2 regions of the Hydrogenophaga sp. FG152 genome follow, and region 1 is predicted to be linked to the other one. Evidence: riboswitches for the same ligand, from Rfam matches in the RefSeq annotation. Region 1 holds a riboswitch; the other holds the start of a gene.

Evidence for each region. Region 1 has a riboswitch for glycine ahead of ACODTB_RS02860 (D-amino acid dehydrogenase). Riboswitches for the same ligand answer to the same signal wherever they lie in the genome.
Region 2: it holds a riboswitch for glycine, as region 1 does, so the genes downstream of both, gcvT (glycine cleavage system aminomethyltransferase GcvT) here and ACODTB_RS02860 (D-amino acid dehydrogenase) in region 1, are expected to answer to the same signal.

The regions. Positions count from the first base shown of each region.
Region 1 covers NZ_JBMDKH010000002.1:8,304-15,885, forward strand. Annotated here, with positions in the region: gene ACODTB_RS02825 (sensor histidine kinase) at 1-249, shown strand, start outside; gene ACODTB_RS02830 (ATP-binding protein) at 246-1,427, shown strand; gene ACODTB_RS02835 (response regulator) at 1,453-2,400, shown strand; partial or broken gene ACODTB_RS02840 (hypothetical protein) at 2,495-2,830, shown strand; gene ACODTB_RS02845 (LysR family transcriptional regulator) at 2,906-3,862, opposite strand; gene ACODTB_RS02850 (M20 aminoacylase family protein) at 4,012-5,193, shown strand; gene ACODTB_RS02855 (Bug family tripartite tricarboxylate transporter substrate binding protein) at 5,211-6,203, shown strand; glycine riboswitch at 6,211-6,305, shown strand; gene ACODTB_RS02860 (D-amino acid dehydrogenase) at 6,471-7,582, shown strand, end outside.
Region 2 covers NZ_JBMDKH010000008.1:111,165-118,746, forward strand. Annotated here, with positions in the region: gene ACODTB_RS11695 (SDR family oxidoreductase) at 1-302, opposite strand, end outside; gene ACODTB_RS11700 (electron transfer flavoprotein-ubiquinone oxidoreductase) at 493-2,178, shown strand; gene ACODTB_RS11705 (hypothetical protein) at 2,295-2,798, shown strand; glycine riboswitch at 2,830-2,944, shown strand; glycine riboswitch at 2,957-3,061, shown strand; gene gcvT (glycine cleavage system aminomethyltransferase GcvT) at 3,067-4,248, shown strand; gene gcvH (glycine cleavage system protein GcvH) at 4,286-4,654, shown strand; gene gcvP (aminomethyl-transferring glycine dehydrogenase) at 4,683-7,582, shown strand, end outside.

The DNA of each region.
Region 1 (7,582 bases):
GCGGTGACAGCCACCCTGCAAGGCCACCGCCTGGGCGTTTCCGTGCGCGACAACGGCTCGGGCATTGACCCGGACAACCTGAGTCGGGTATTCGAGCCCTTCTTCACCACCCGCGATGTGGGTGCCGGTCTGGGGCTGGGCCTGAGCGTGAGCTACGGCATCGTGCACCGGCATGGCGGTACGCTGGCGGTGGAAAGCGAGCTGGGCAGCTGGACCGAATTCACCTTTGACCTGCCGAGGCCCGAATGAAACCCGACGACGCCTCTGTGATGCGCGGCCTGCTGGGCGCCCATGCCATCCTGATGGTGGACGACGAGCCGCAGGCCTGCAAGTGGTTTGCCCGCCTGTATGGCGACGAGTTCGTGGTGCTCACCGCCGGCAGCGCGGACGAGGCCCTGGCGGTGTTGGCCCAGCGCGGCCACGAGGTGGCCGTGCTGCTCACCGACTACGCCATGCCGCAGCGCGACGGCGTGACGCTGCTCAGCGAAGTGCGCCAGCAGTACCCGCACGTGGCGCGCCTGCTGGTCTCGGCCTACGCCGACAAGGACATGGCGATGTCCGCCGTCAACCAGGGGCACGTGGAAAAGATCCTGGAGAAGCCGCTGGACGAAGCGCTGACCCGGCAGTCCCTGCGCGACGCGCTGCAGGCCAGCCAGGAGCGCGCGCGCGAGCGGGCCCTGATCGAGCGGCGAGCGGCCACCTTGCGCGAGACCCTGGGCTTTCTGGCGCACGAGGTCACCACACCGCTGGCCACGGTGCAGGGTTACCTGTCGGCCATGCGCGAACGCCACGTCGACTCCATGGAAGGGGACCGTGGCGTGGCGCACATCCAGGAACAGAAGCCGGGCGACGTGCTGTTCATGATCGAGGCCGCGCAGCGCCGGGCCGAGTACGCGCAGTCGCTGGTGTCGACCTTCGTGCAGACCGCGCGCGACGCCTACCAGCCCGACAGCGCGCCCAGCCTGCGCGCCAGCGACCTGGTGCAGGCGGTGCGCGAGGAATACCCGTTCGACCACGACGAGGCGCAGTGGCTCACCAGCGACCTTGCCGACGATTTCGTGCTGCCCGGCCGCCGCGACCTGCTCTACCTCGTGCTCTGCACCCTGGTCAAGAACGCGGTGCTGGCGCTGCGCCCGAACCCGCCGGCCCAGCCCAATGTGCACGTGGTGCTGTTGCGCGAAGCCCCCGCGCCGGGCCTGCCGGTGCAGGCGGCCATCCAGGTGCGCGACAACGGCCCCGGCATTCCGGCCGAGGTGTTGGGCCGGTTGACGCTCGAACCCCTGACCACCCGCGCCAGCACCGGGGGCAGCGGCATGGGCCTGGTGTTCTGCCGCCGCGTGATGACCTCGCTGGGCGGCTCCATCGTCGTGAGGTCCGAGGCCGGCCAGGGCGCCAGCGTGTCCCTCTATTTCCCTTTCGCGCAATGACCAGTCAGGAGAATCCGTGAAGCCCGTGAAAATTTTGTACGTTGACGACGAGGCCATGGCCCTGAAGTACTTCGAGCGCCTGGTGAGTCCGTTGGCACCGGTGCTCACCGCAACCTCGGTGGAAGAGGGCCGGGCGATGCTCGCGGCGCACGGCGCCGAGATCGCCGTGCTGGTGTGCGACCAGCGCATGCCAGGTGAGTACGGCAACGAGCTGCTGCGCCATGCGCGCGAGTACTACCCCGGCGTGGTGCGCATGCTGACCACCGCGTATTCCGAACTGGGCGATGCCATCGAGGCCATCAACACCGGCGAGATCTACCGCTACATCAACAAGCCCTGGGAGCTGGAGAGCCTGCGCGCCGACCTGAAGAACGCGCTTGAACTGGCCGAACTGCGCAGCGAGCGCGACAGCCTGATGCGCGACCGGCTGATGGCCCAGCAGGGCCAATTGCTGGCCAACCGCCTGTCGGCGCTGTTGATGGTGGGCGCGGCGGTGCACAGCGAGGACGTGGAGCAGGCGCTGCACCGATTTGCCCAGGCCGCGCTGCGCGTGGGCAGCACCCAGCCGGCCATCGACTGGAACCGCTGGGACCACGCGGACCTGATGCAGGCCGAGGCCCAGCGCGGCGCGGCCATCGCGGCCCACCTGCGCCAGTGGCTGCGCGAGTTTGGCCCGCGGCGCGACGGTGCGGGCGCCCTGTCGGTGCTGGCCCAGGCCCTGGGCGGCGAACTCAAGGGGGACCATGTGCAACTGGCCGACGGCACGGTGTTGACGGCCCTGCTCTCCCTGCCGGTGGGCGAATGGCCGACGGCGCCCCAGTGCGCCTGGCTGGCCTGGCTGCTCTGGCAGGGTGGGCTGGCCGAGGCGGTGGCCGTGGACGGCGCCTGGGCGGTGCGGCCTGTGGAAGCGGCCGCGCTGCCGACGGACTGGCTCGCGGACGCGATCGAGCGCCTGGGCCAGGGGGTGGCCTGAGCGGGCTTGTGACGAAACGTTGCACAACGGAGGGCACTTTTGTGCTGAACCCGCGCTCACAATGGCATTCGTTCCGCATTCAAGGGCCCGTGCCATGACCACCTCACCTCAAAACCACTCTGTTGTCCTCCGCGGTGCCGCGGGGGTGTTGCTGGCGGGAGCCGCGTTGCTGGCGGGCTGTGGCTCGGCCGGGGTGGGCATCGGTATCGGGGTGCCCATCGGCCCCTTCTCCATCGGCGTGGGCGCTGGCACCGGCGGCGTGAGTGCGGGCGTGAGCACCGGCGTCGGGCCGGTCGGTGTGGGCGTGGGGGTGAACCAGCGCGGCCAGGTGAGTGCCGGCGCGGGGGTGGGGACGAGCACGCGCATCGGCAACAGTGGGGCCAGCGTGGGCGTGGGGGTGGGCACCAGCACGGTGATCCACGATCCGCACGACCGCAACTGACACCCGCATCCTGAAATGCGTGTGGATGTCGTGATCGATGGTGTCCAGCGTGGTGGTAAGCGATCAGCCGCGCTCAATGTCCCGGTGGTCGGGCGGAACAACGATGTGATCGCGTGCAACGCTTTCCATGTTCCCCAGCCCGCTGATCCAGCGTGGCATCTGCTCGCGCAAGATGCAGAGTGCGGGCGCCTCCTGCCGCTGGGCTGAGGTGACCAGTCCAAACCGGCCGGTGGCATCCAGGTCGGGTTGCATATCCAGGCGGATCAGGCCTGCCGCGACGGCGTTGACGGTCAGCAGGATCGCATCGCTTCGTTGTGCCACCTCCACGATGCTCAGGGTCTCGTCGCAGCGCAGCGTGACCATGTCGTCCGGGTTGGCCTGGGGGCCATAACGGGCAATCAGCAAGCGCGCCACTTCATCGCTGAGCGGGGTGGACGCGATCGGATAGGCCAACACCTCGTCCAGCCTCACCCGACGACCAAGTTGTGCCAGCGGATGGTCCCGGCGCGCCAGAAAACCCGCCCCCAGCTCGAAGGCGAGGTCCACCCGCAGGTCGGCCGAGGGGCGCATGTCGCGGATGTCGACGATGGCGGCGTCCAGGCGTTGCTCGCGCAGCGCATGCACCAGCACGCCGGTGTTGCCGCGCGAGATGTGCACCTGCAGTTTCGGGTGGTGCTCGGCCATGTGCAGCATCAACGGCATGCTGAACAGCGCCCCCGGCGCTGAACTCAGCCCCACGCGCAGCTTGCCGATCAGGCCGTCGTGCAAGGCCTTGCCGGCGTGCCTGAGCGCCTCGGCATCACTGACCAGGTGGCGCGCGCGCCTCAGCACTTCATGGCCGAAGGGCGTGAGCGCGATGCGCCGGCCCAGGCGATCAAAAAGTGCCCCGCCCATTTCGACTTCCAGCCCCTGGATGCTGCGCGTGAGCGCCGGCTGCGTGAGGAACAGGGCGGCGGATGCCTGCACGAAGGAGCCCAGGTCCGCGAGGACCACGAAATGCCGCAGTTGCACCAGAGTCATCGCAAATCCTCAGTGAAAGTCATGGATTGATGATCATCAATGCATTGGACTTTAAATCAATGCGTTCCTAACATGCAGCAAATTGCATGTAACCGGTTGCAGAACAAAGCCCACGAGGGCTCTTTGCAACCCTCACCAGGAGCCCGGCCTTGGAACGTCTCAGCGATCAGTTGGTGCAGGAATTCATCGCGCTTCGGCGCGACATCCACCAGCACCCGGAACTGGCTTTCGAAGAGCACCGCACCAGCGCCTTGGTGGCGGAAAGGCTGGCGGCCTGGGGATACGACGTGACCACAGGGCTGGGTGGCACGGGCGTGGTGGGGCAACTGCGCCGGGGCGGTTCCGCGCGCACCCTGGGCTTGCGCGCGGACATGGACGCTTTGCCCGTGGAGGAGGCGACCGGCGCCGATTGGACCAGTTGCCATCAGGGTGTGATGCATGCCTGTGGCCACGATGGCCACACCGCCATGCTGCTGGCCGCCGCGCGCCACCTGGCCGAATCCGGCCGCTTCGACGGCACGCTCAACCTGATCTTTCAGCCTGCCGAAGAGGGCGGCGGCGGTGCCCTGAAGATGATGGAAGACGGTCTGTTCGAGCGCTTTCCGTGCGACGCCATCTTCGCCATGCACAACATGCCCGGCTATGCGCAGGGCCAGCTGGTGTTCCGCAGTGGGCCGACCATGGCCTCGTCGGACTACGCGACCGTCACGCTGCACGGTGTGGGTGGCCACGGCGCCATGCCGCACCGAGCGGTCGACCCGCTGGTGGCGGCCGCATCCATCGTCATGGCGCTGCAGACCATCGTCTCCCGCAACGTCGACCCCATGCAGCCCGCGGTCGTCACCGTGGGCGCGCTGCACGCCGGCGCGGCCAACAACGTGATTCCGGCCTCGGCCCGGCTGGAGTTGAGCGTGCGTGCGCTGGACCCGCAGGTGCGCCGCGACATGGAACTGCGAATCCGCGAACTGGTGCGTCTGCAGGCCGAGAGCTATGGCGTGCGCGCCGAGCTGGATTGGCGCTCCGGCTACGCCGTGCTGGTCAACGACGCGGAGCAAACCGCCCGCGCTCTGGCGGTTGCGCAGGCGCATTTCCCACCCGAGCAAGTGGTCGCCCAGGGCGCCATGGTGCCGGGCAGCGAGGACTTCGCTTTCATGCTGGAGCGGGTCCCCGGCAGCTACCTGTTCATTGGCAACGGCGCGGGGCAGGAGCCTGGCGCCTGCATGGTGCACAACCCGGCCTACGACTTCAACGATCACAACATCGGCACCGGCGCCGCTTACTGGACAGCGCTCGTGCAGGCGTTGCTTTCCACCCCTTTTCCCCACCCCTGACTCCACTGGAGACTCTCATGAACAGCCGCTACAAGACCTTGATGGCCGGTGCCGCCATCGCATTGGCCACCCTTTCAGGCATGGCCCAGGCCCAGAGCTACCCGACCCGCCCGGTGACCCTGCTGGTGCCGTACCCGGCGGGTGGCTTGTCCGACGTGATTGCCCGCTCCGTCAACAACACACTGGGCAAGCAACTGGGCCAACCGGTGGTGATCGAGAACCTGGGTGGTGCCAGCGGATCGATCGCTGCTCAGAGGGTGCTCAACGGTGCCAGCGACGGCTATCAGTTGTTCCAGGGTTCACCCAACGAACTCATCCTGGCTCCTCTGGCGATCGCATCCATCAAATTCAAGAGTGAGGACTTTCGTCTGGTGCAGATGATCGCCACCGCACAGATCGCCTTCCTGGCCCGCAAGGACCTGCCCGTCAGCAACGTGGACGAGTTCCTGGAGCATGCGCGCAAGTCGGCGCAGCAGGGCCGCCCCCTGACCTATGCAAGTGTCGGCCCGGGCTCCTTCTACCATTTGCTCGGCGAGCACCTGTCCAAAGTCACCGGCATTCCGATGACCCATGTGCCTTACAAAGGTGCGGCACCGGCCGAGCAGGACCTGATGGCCAGCCAGGTGGATTTTTTCCTGGCGCCCTATGGCAAGAAGTACGACGAGATGCACAAGCAGGGCCGCGTCAAAGTGCTGGCCATGCTCAACAACGAGCGACTGGAGAGCGTGAAGAACTACCCGGCCATCAGCGAGAGCAAGCAACTCAAGGATTTCACTTTCAACATCTGGACCGGTTACTTCGTGAAGAAGGACACCCCGGAACCGGTGGTGATCGCGCTGCACAAGGCCATCACCGAAACGCTGGGTGATCCGGGCGTGCACCAGGCACTCGAAGCCAACAGCCAGCTGCTGGCCAAACCCCTGCCACTTGCGGCGGTGGACAAGGCCTATGCCGACGGCATCAGCCAGTTCCGCGCGATTGCCAAGTCCATTCAGCTGCAAGCGCAGTAAGCTCCAACCCTGTCGATCGGGAGAGACTGGCTTGCATGTGAAGCCGGCGCCGAAGGAGCAACCGCCCCGGAAACTCTCAGGCAAAAGGACCGGTCGACACGCATCGCACTCTGAAGAGTGGCCGGGATTCGTCCCCCGGCCCACCGCAGGAGCAAGCCGGCCCACGCGCTGGTGAATCTCTCAGGTCTCAAACAGAGGGGGTCATGGCCCGCACACGGTGTGCGGGCCATGCTTTCCCTGTCTGACGGCTTTGAACGCGAGATTCACATGGCACACCTCATCGTCATCGGCGGCGGCATCACGGGCGTCACCAGCGCCTATGCCCTGGCCCGCCAGGGTCATCAAGTCACCCTCATCGAAAAGCACCGCTACGCGGGCATGGAGACCAGTCATGCCAACGGCGGGCAACTCTCCGCTTCCAATGCCGAGGTCTGGACCCATCCCTCCACCTTGATCAAGGGCCTGAAGTGGATGTTCAAGGCCGACGCCCCCTTGCTGTTGAACCCCAGGCCCAGCTGGCACAAGCTCAGCTGGTTCGCCGAGTTTGCGGCTTCCATGTCCAGGTACCGCGACAACACCGTGGCCACCACGCGCCTGGCCATTGCCGCGCGGGAGCATTTGTTCGGCTGGGCCCAGGACGAGGGCATCGAGTTCGATTTGAAACAGCGCGGCATCCTGCACATCTATCGAAGCCGGGCCAGCTTCGAGCATGCGAGCCAGGTGTCGCGGCTGCTGGCGCAAGGTGGCCTGACCCGTCGGGCCGTCACACCCGATGAAATGCGCGCCATCGAACCCACTCTCAGAGGCGAATTCTTCGGAGGCTGGTACACCGAGAGCGACAGCACGGGCGACATCCACAAGTTCACCCATGGCCTGGGTCTGGCCTGTGCCCGCTTGGGCGTGAAATTCATGACCGCTCAGGCAGTGGCACGCGTGTGGAGCACCGGAAAAAGCGTGCGGGTCCTGCTGGCCAGCGGGGATGAGGTGGATGCGGACGGGGTGGTGATCTGCGCAGGCGTGCGCAGCCGCGCCCTGGGCGCCCAGCTTGGCGACCGGCTCAACGTCTACCCGGTCAAGGGCTACTCCATCACCGTCATGCTCGAAGACGAACAGAGTCAGGCCGCCGCGCCCCAGGTGAGCCTGCTGGACGACGCGACCAAGCTCGTCACCAGCCGCCTGGGGTTGGACCGCTTCCGAGTGGCCGGCACGGCCGAGTTCAACGGTTACAACCTCGACATCCGTGCCGATCGCATCCGGCCGCTGGTCGACTGGGTGAATCAATGCTTCCCGGGCGTCAGCACGCGGCGGGTGGAACCCTGGGCAGGCCTGCGCCCCATGCTGCCCAACATGATGCCGCGCGTAGGCCCGGGCAGGCATGC
Region 2 (7,582 bases), on a different contig from region 1:
CGCTGCGTGGTGCTCACGCCCGAGTTGTTGACCAGGATGTCGATCGCGCCGACCTCGGTCTCGGCGTGCGCCACCGCCGCCTTGATCGATGCCGTGTCGGTCACATCCATCGCCACCACGTGCGCGTCGCCACCGGCAGCCTCGATGTGCGCGCGCAGCGCCATCAGGCGGTCGGTGCGGCGGCTGGCCAGCACCACGGCCGCGCCCGCCCGCGCCAGCGTCTTGGCGAACTGTTCACCCAACCCACCGGACGCCCCGGTGATCAGGGCCACGCGGCCCGACAAGTCCAGGCTGTATGCCATGAGAGAACCTCCTCTAAAGTGGTTGGATTCTGCGGCCATCCGAGCACCGCCCGGGCCGACGAGGCCCCATCCGACAGGATTGTGCGCCCTGGGCCACTAAAATCGGTCCCGACCACGACACCGGCATGACTCCATGCATTGCCGTCATGAAAATCCCCGGGCGCCCGCCCGACAGAGTGAGACCCTCGACATGACCCCCGAAGAAATCATCAGCACCTACGGCCCGCGCGAAGCCATGGAGTACGACGTGGTCGTGGTCGGTGGCGGCCCCGGCGGCCTGGCCACGGCGATCCGGCTCAAGCAGATCGCCGCCGAAAAAGGCGGCGAGATCAACGTGTGCGTGCTCGAAAAAGGCTCGGAGCCCGGCGCGCACATCCTCAGCGGCGCGGTGATGGACCCCAAGGCCCTCAACGAGTTGCTGCCCAACTGGAAAGCCGACGGCGCGCCGCTCAACCAGCCCGTCACCGACGACAAGCTGCTCTGGCTGACCGAAAAAGGCGCCATCGACACACCCAAGTTCCTGATCCCCAACAACTTCCACAACGAAGGCAACTACGTGGTCGGCCTGGGCAACGTGGTCAAGTGGATGGCCCAGCAGGCCGAAAACCTCGGCGTGGAGATCTTCCCCGGCTTCGCGGCCGCCGAGGTGCTCTACAACGACGACGGCTCCGTCAAGGGCGTGGCCACCGGCAACCTGGGCGTGGGCAAGGACGGCGAGCCGACCGACAACTTCCAGCTCGGCATGGAGCTGCACGCGAAATACACCGTCTTCGCCGAAGGCTCGCGCGGCCACCTGGGCAAGCGCCTGATCGCCAAGTTCCACCTCGACGAAGGCAAGGACCCGCAGGCCTACGCCATCGGCGTGAAGGAACTGTGGGAAATCGACCCCGCCAAGCACCAGCCCGGCCTGGTGATCCACACCGCCGGCTGGCCCATGAAGGACGACACCTACGGCGGTGGCTTCATGTACCACCTGGAGGACAACAAGGTCACGCTGGGCCTGGTCACCGGCCTGAACTACAGCAACCCCTGGCTCAGCCCGTTCGAGGAAATGCAGCGCTGGAAGACGCACCCGCGCATCCGAGCCTTCCTCGAAGGCGGCAAGCGCATCAGCTACGGCGCGCGCGCCATCACCACCGGTGGCCTCATGAGCCTGCCGCAGACCACCTTCCCCGGTGGCGCCCTCGTCGGTTGCGACGCGGGTTACCTCAACGGCGCGCGCATCAAGGGCAGCCACGCTGCCATCAAGAGCGGCATGCTCTGCGCAGAAGCCGCCTTCGAGGCCGTGCAGGCCGGCCGCCAGCACGACGAACTCAAGGCCTACCCGGTTGCCTTCGGCAAGAGCTGGCTGCGCGAAGAGCTGGACGCCTCGCGCAACTTCAAGTCCTGGTTCAAGTACGGCAACATCGTCGGCGGCCTCATGGTCGGCATCGAACACTGGCTGCTGCCCCGCCTGGGCTTCAAGGCCCCGCCGTGGTCGCTGCACCGCGAGAAGGCCGACCACCTCTACCTCAAGCCGGCCGCCGAGTGCGAGCAGATCGTCTACCCCAAGCCCGACGGCAAGCTCACCTTCGACCGCCTGGGCAGCGTCTTCGTCAGCAACACCAACCACGAAGAGCACCAGCCGGCCCACCTCACGCTGAAAGACGCCAGCGTGCCGGTGAAGATCAACCTCGCCAAGTACGCCGGCCCCGAAGCCCGCTACTGCCCGGCCGGCGTGTACGAGTTCGTGAAGAACCCCGACAACACCGACCGCCTGCAGATCAACGCGCAGAACTGCGTGCACTGCAAGACCTGCGACATCAAGGACCCGACGCAGAACATCGTCTGGGTCACGCCCGAAGGCGGCGGCGGTCCGAACTACGCCGGCATGTGAGCGAAATCACCCTTTCCTGAAAAGCCGCCTGCGGGCGGCTTTTTCATGCCCGGTATTCACCGCGCCGTCACATGGGCTGTCCACAGTGCAGGCTCCGTGAACGACGCCGAGATGCCATGCTGAACAAGACCCAGAAGGGCCGCGCCGAGCTGCGCCCCGGGCAACGCCAACTCGCGCAGCGCGAGCGCGCCCTGTTGCTGCTGGCCGATGGCCGCAAACCCGATGCCGAACTGTTCGCCCTGTTCGAGGGCCAGGGGCCCACCCTCGCGGCCGACCTGATCTCGCGCGGCTACCTTGTGGACGAAGCGCCGCCGCCGCTCCTCACACCGGCCAACACCCCGCCCACCGTCTCCGCCGACGCCTTCTCCGGCCCACGCTCGCTCGCCAGCGCGCGCATGTACCTGTTCGACCTGAGCGAGCGCATGTTCGCCCCGCGCGACAAGGCCATGGCCCAGCGCTACCGCGACGCCCTGCGCGCAGCGCGCGACGTGGGCGACATGCTGGCCGTCAGCCGGGCCATGACGGCCGACGTGGAGCGCCTGGCCGGCAGTGAACGCGCCGACGGCATCCGCGAGCGGCTGGCCCGCCTGCTGCCCGAATCGGCCCTGGAAACGCCCTGAAACACCGGCCGGCATGGCGCCGTGCGATACACTCGCCGGGTCAGGAGAGAAGCCGATCCGGTCCCCGGAGAAGGCTCGCCGAAGGCGCAGGCGGCACCGCACACCGGGTGCTCTGAACGCTCAGGCAAAAGGACTGGCAAACACGGGCCGCGAGGCCGGTGTACCCCCCTGGAGAGAGGCCGCTCCTCGAAGCGGCCCACCGAAGGAGCAAGCGCGGCATCGCCCGCGTGAATCTCTCAGGTAAAGCGGACAGTGGGGCAGCGCACGGATGAACCGTGTTTCGCCCCACCGGGGCCTGCCCCCTTGCCTGAAAGCCTTTGCCGTGCCCGCTGCCGCCCCGCTTCTCCAGACCCCGCTGCACAAGCTCCACGTCGAACTGGGCGCCCGCATGGTGCCCTTCGCCGGTTACGACATGCCGGTGCAGTACCCCACCGGTCTCATGGCCGAACACCACCACACCCGCAAGGCCGCCGGCCTGTTCGACGTCTCGCACATGGGCCAGCTGCGCCTGGTCGGGCCCGACGCCCCCGCCGCCTTCGAGACGCTCATGCCGGTGGACGTGATCGATCTCGGCGTGGGCAAGCAGCGCTACGGCCTGCTGCTCAACGACGAGGGCGGCATCATCGACGACCTCATGTTCGTCAACCGCGGGCACGACCTCTTCGTCATCGTCAACGGCGCCTGCAAGGCTGGTGACATCGCGCACATCCAGGCGCGGATCGGCTCGCGCTGCGAGGTCATCCCCCTGCCCGACCGCGCCCTGCTCGCGCTGCAGGGCCCGCTGGCGGTGGACGTGCTGCGGCGCCTCGTGCCCGGCGTCGAAAAACTGGTCTTCATGACCGGTTCGCCCTTCAACTGGCACGGCGCCGACCTCTTCATCACCCGCAGCGGCTACACCGGCGAAGACGGCTTCGAGATCTCCCTGCCCGGCGACCGCGCCGACCAGTTCGTGCGCACCCTGCTGGCCCAGCCTGAAGTGATGCCCATCGGCCTGGGCGCGCGCAACTCGCTGCGCCTCGAAGCCGGCCTGTGCCTCTACGGCAACGACATCGACACCACCACCACCCCGGTGGAAGCCGGGCTCAACTGGGCCATGCAGAAAGTGCGCCGCACCGGCGGCGCGCGCGCGGGGGGCTTCCCCGGCGCGGCGCGCGTGCTCGCGCAGCTCGACGGCAGCGAACCGCTGGCCCGCAAGCGCGTGGGCCTGATCGCCCAGGAATGGGTGCCCGTGCGCGAGAACGTCGAACTGCAGAACACCAGCGGCGACGTGATCGGCAAGACCTCCAGCGGCCTCATCGGCCCCAGCGCCAACAAGCCCGTCGCCATCGGCTACGTCGCGCCCGAACACGCCGCCCTGGGCACGCCCGTGGTGGCCATGGTGCGAGGCAAACCCGTGCCCATGCAGGTCAGCGCCATGCCCTTCGTGCCCAACCGATACTTCCGCGGCTGATCTCACTTTTTTCGTTTCTTTTTTCAGGAGCTTTTCCATGACCACCAAGTACACCGAAGACCACGAATGGATCACCGTTGACGGCGGCATCGCCACCGTCGGCATCACCGTGCACGCGCAGGACGCGCTGGGCGACGTGGTGTTCGTCGACCTGCCCGAAGTCGGCAAGACTTTCGCGCAGAAGGACGTGGCCGGCGTGGTCGAGTCCGTGAAAGCGGCCGCCGACGTGTACATGCCCATCAGCGGCGAAATCACCGAAGTCAACGAAGCCCTGCGCGCCGACCCCTCGCTGGCCAACACCGACCCGCTCAAGGCCGGCTGGTTCTTCAAGGTCAAGCTCTCCGACCCGGCCCAGGTCGACGCCCTGCTGGACGAGACCGCCTACAACGCCTTCGCCAACGCCTGACCCGCCTCTTCTCCCGCCGGAGCCCCCCATGCTGATGCCCTCTGTCAAACCCCTCGGTGAACTCGAAAACCCGTCCGAATTCGTGGCGCGCCACATCGGCATCGGCCAGGCCGACGAGACCCACATGCTCTCGGTCATCGGCGAGGCCTCGCGCCGCGCGCTGATCGACGGCATCGTGCCGCGCAGCATCGCGCGCAGCCAGGGCATGCAGCTGCCAACGGCCGTCACCGAGGCGGCAGCGCTGGCCGAGCTCAAGGCGCTGGCGCAGAAGAACAAGGTGTTCAAGAGCTTCATCGGCCAGGGTTACCACGGCACGCTCACGCCCGGCGTGATCCTGCGCAACGTGCTGGAGAACCCCGCCTGGTACACCGCCTACACGCCCTACCAGGCCGAGATCTCGCAAGGCCGCATGGAAGCCCTGGTCAATTTCCAGACCATGGTGAGCGACCTCACCGGCATGGCCATCGCCAACGCCTCCATGCTCGACGAAGCCACCGCCGCCGCCGAGGCCATGACCCTGGCCAAACGCTCGGTGAAGAACAAGGGCAACACCTTCATCGTCTCGGGCGACGTGCACCCGCAGATCATCGAAGTGGTGCAGACCCGCGCCAAACCCCTGGGCCTCACGGTGAAGATCGCGATGTCGGGCGAGGAATGGGCCGCCATGTTGTCGGACGGCGACTACTTCGCCGCCTTCACCCAGTACCCCGCCTCCAGCGGCTGGCTGCACGACTGGACCAAGGACGCCGCCACCGTGCACGGCAAGCAGGCCGCCTTCATCGTCGCCGCCGACCTGCTCGCGCTCACCCTGCTCAAACCCCCGGGCGAAATGGGCGCGGACATCGTGGTCGGCACCACCCAGCGCTTCGGCATGCCCATGGGCGCGGGCGGCCCGCACGCTGGTTACATGGCCTGCCGCGACGAATTCAAGCGCTCCCTGCCCGGCCGCCTGGTCGGCGTGAGCGTGGACGTGCACGGCCAACCCGCCTACCGCCTCGCGCTGCAGACGCGCGAGCAGCACATCCGCCGCGAAAAAGCCACCAGCAACATCTGCACCGCCCAGGTGCTGCCCGCCGTGGTGGCGAGCATGTACGCCGTGTACCATGGCCCCCAGGGCTTGAAGCGCATCGCCAACCGCGTGGCCGCCTACACCGCCATCCTCGCCAGCGGCCTGGAGCAATTGGGCTACCGCGACACCCACCACGGCGACCAAGGCGTGTTCGACACCCTCGCCCTGCACACGAAAGACCAGACCGACACCATCATGGCCCGCGCCGTGGCCCAGGGCGCCAACCTGCGCAAGGCCTGGGGCGACTACCTCATCGTCTCGCTCGACGAAACCACCACCCGCGACGACATCGCCCTGCTCTGGAAAATCTTCGCCAAGGACGGCCAGGCCCTGCCCGTCTTCGACACCTTCGAAAAAGGCGTGGAGCCACTCATCCCCGCCGAGCTGCGCCGCACCAGCGACTTCCTCACGCACCCGGTGTTCAACAGTCACCACAGCGAAACCGGCATGCTGCGCTACATCCGCGCGCTGTCCGACAAGGACCTCGCGCTCGACCGCAGCATGATCCCGCTGGGCTCCTGCACCATGAAGCTCAACGCCACCAGCGAGATGATCCCCATCACCTGGCCGGAATTCGCGAACATGCACCCCTTCGCCCCGGCCGACCAGCTGCAGGGCTACAAGCTGCTCGACGAACAGCTGCGCGCCTGGCTCTGCCAGGCCACCGGCTACGCCGGCATCAGCCTGCAGCCCAATGCCGGCTCGCAGGGCGAATACGCGGGCCTGCTCGTCATCCAGGCCTACCACGCCTCGCGCGGTGAAAGCCACCGCAACATCTGCCTCATCCCCAGCAGCGCGCACGGCACCAACCCGGCCAGCGCGCAGATGGTGGGCATGCAGGTCGTCGTCACCAAGTGCGACGAGAACGGCAACGTGGACATGGCCGACCTGAAGGCCAAGTGCGAACAGCACAGCGCGCACCTGGCCGCCGTGATGATCACCTACCCCAGCACCCACGGCGTGTTCGAGACCACCGTGAAGGAACTCTGCGCGCTGGTGCACCAGCACGGCGGGCGCGTCTACGTGGACGGCGCCAACATGAACGCGCTGGTGGGCGTGGCCGCTCCCGGTGAATTCGGCGGTGACGTGAGCCACCTCAACCTGCACAAGACCTTCTGCATCCCGCACGGCGGCGGCGGCCCCGGCGTCGGCCCGGTCTGCGTGGTGGAAGACCTCGTGCCCTTCCTGCCTGGCCATGCGGCGGGTGGTCTGCCCGTGAACGGCGTGGGCGCCATCAGCGCCGCGCCGCTGGGCAACGCGGCCGTGCTGCCCATCAGCTGGATGTACATCCGCATGATGGGCGCGGAGGGTTTGCAGCACGCCACCGAAGCCGCCATCCTCGCGGCCAACTACATCAGCAAGCGCCTGGCGCCGCACTACCCCACGCTGTACGCCAGCGCCAACGGCCATGTGGCGCACGAGTGCATCCTGGACCTGCGCCCCTTGAAGGACACCAGCGGCGTGATGGCCGAAGACGTGGCCAAGCGACTCATGGACTACGGCTTCCACGCGCCCACGCTGTCCTTCCCGGTCGCCAACACGCTGATGGTGGAGCCCACCGAGAGCGAAACGCTGGACGAGCTGGACCGTTTCATCGACGCGATGATCGCCATCCGCGACGAGATCCGTCAGGTGGAAAACGGTGTCTGGCCGCAAGACGACAACCCGCTGAAGAACGCGCCACACACCGCGCCCAGCCTGATGAAGGCCGACTGGCCGCACCCCTACGCACGCGATGTGGGCGCCGCCAGCGCCTCCACCCGGGCCCACGCCAAATACTGGCCGCCCGTGGGGCGTGTGGACAACGTGTATGGGGATCGCAATCTGTTTTGCAGTTGCGTTCCCTTGTCTGACTACGC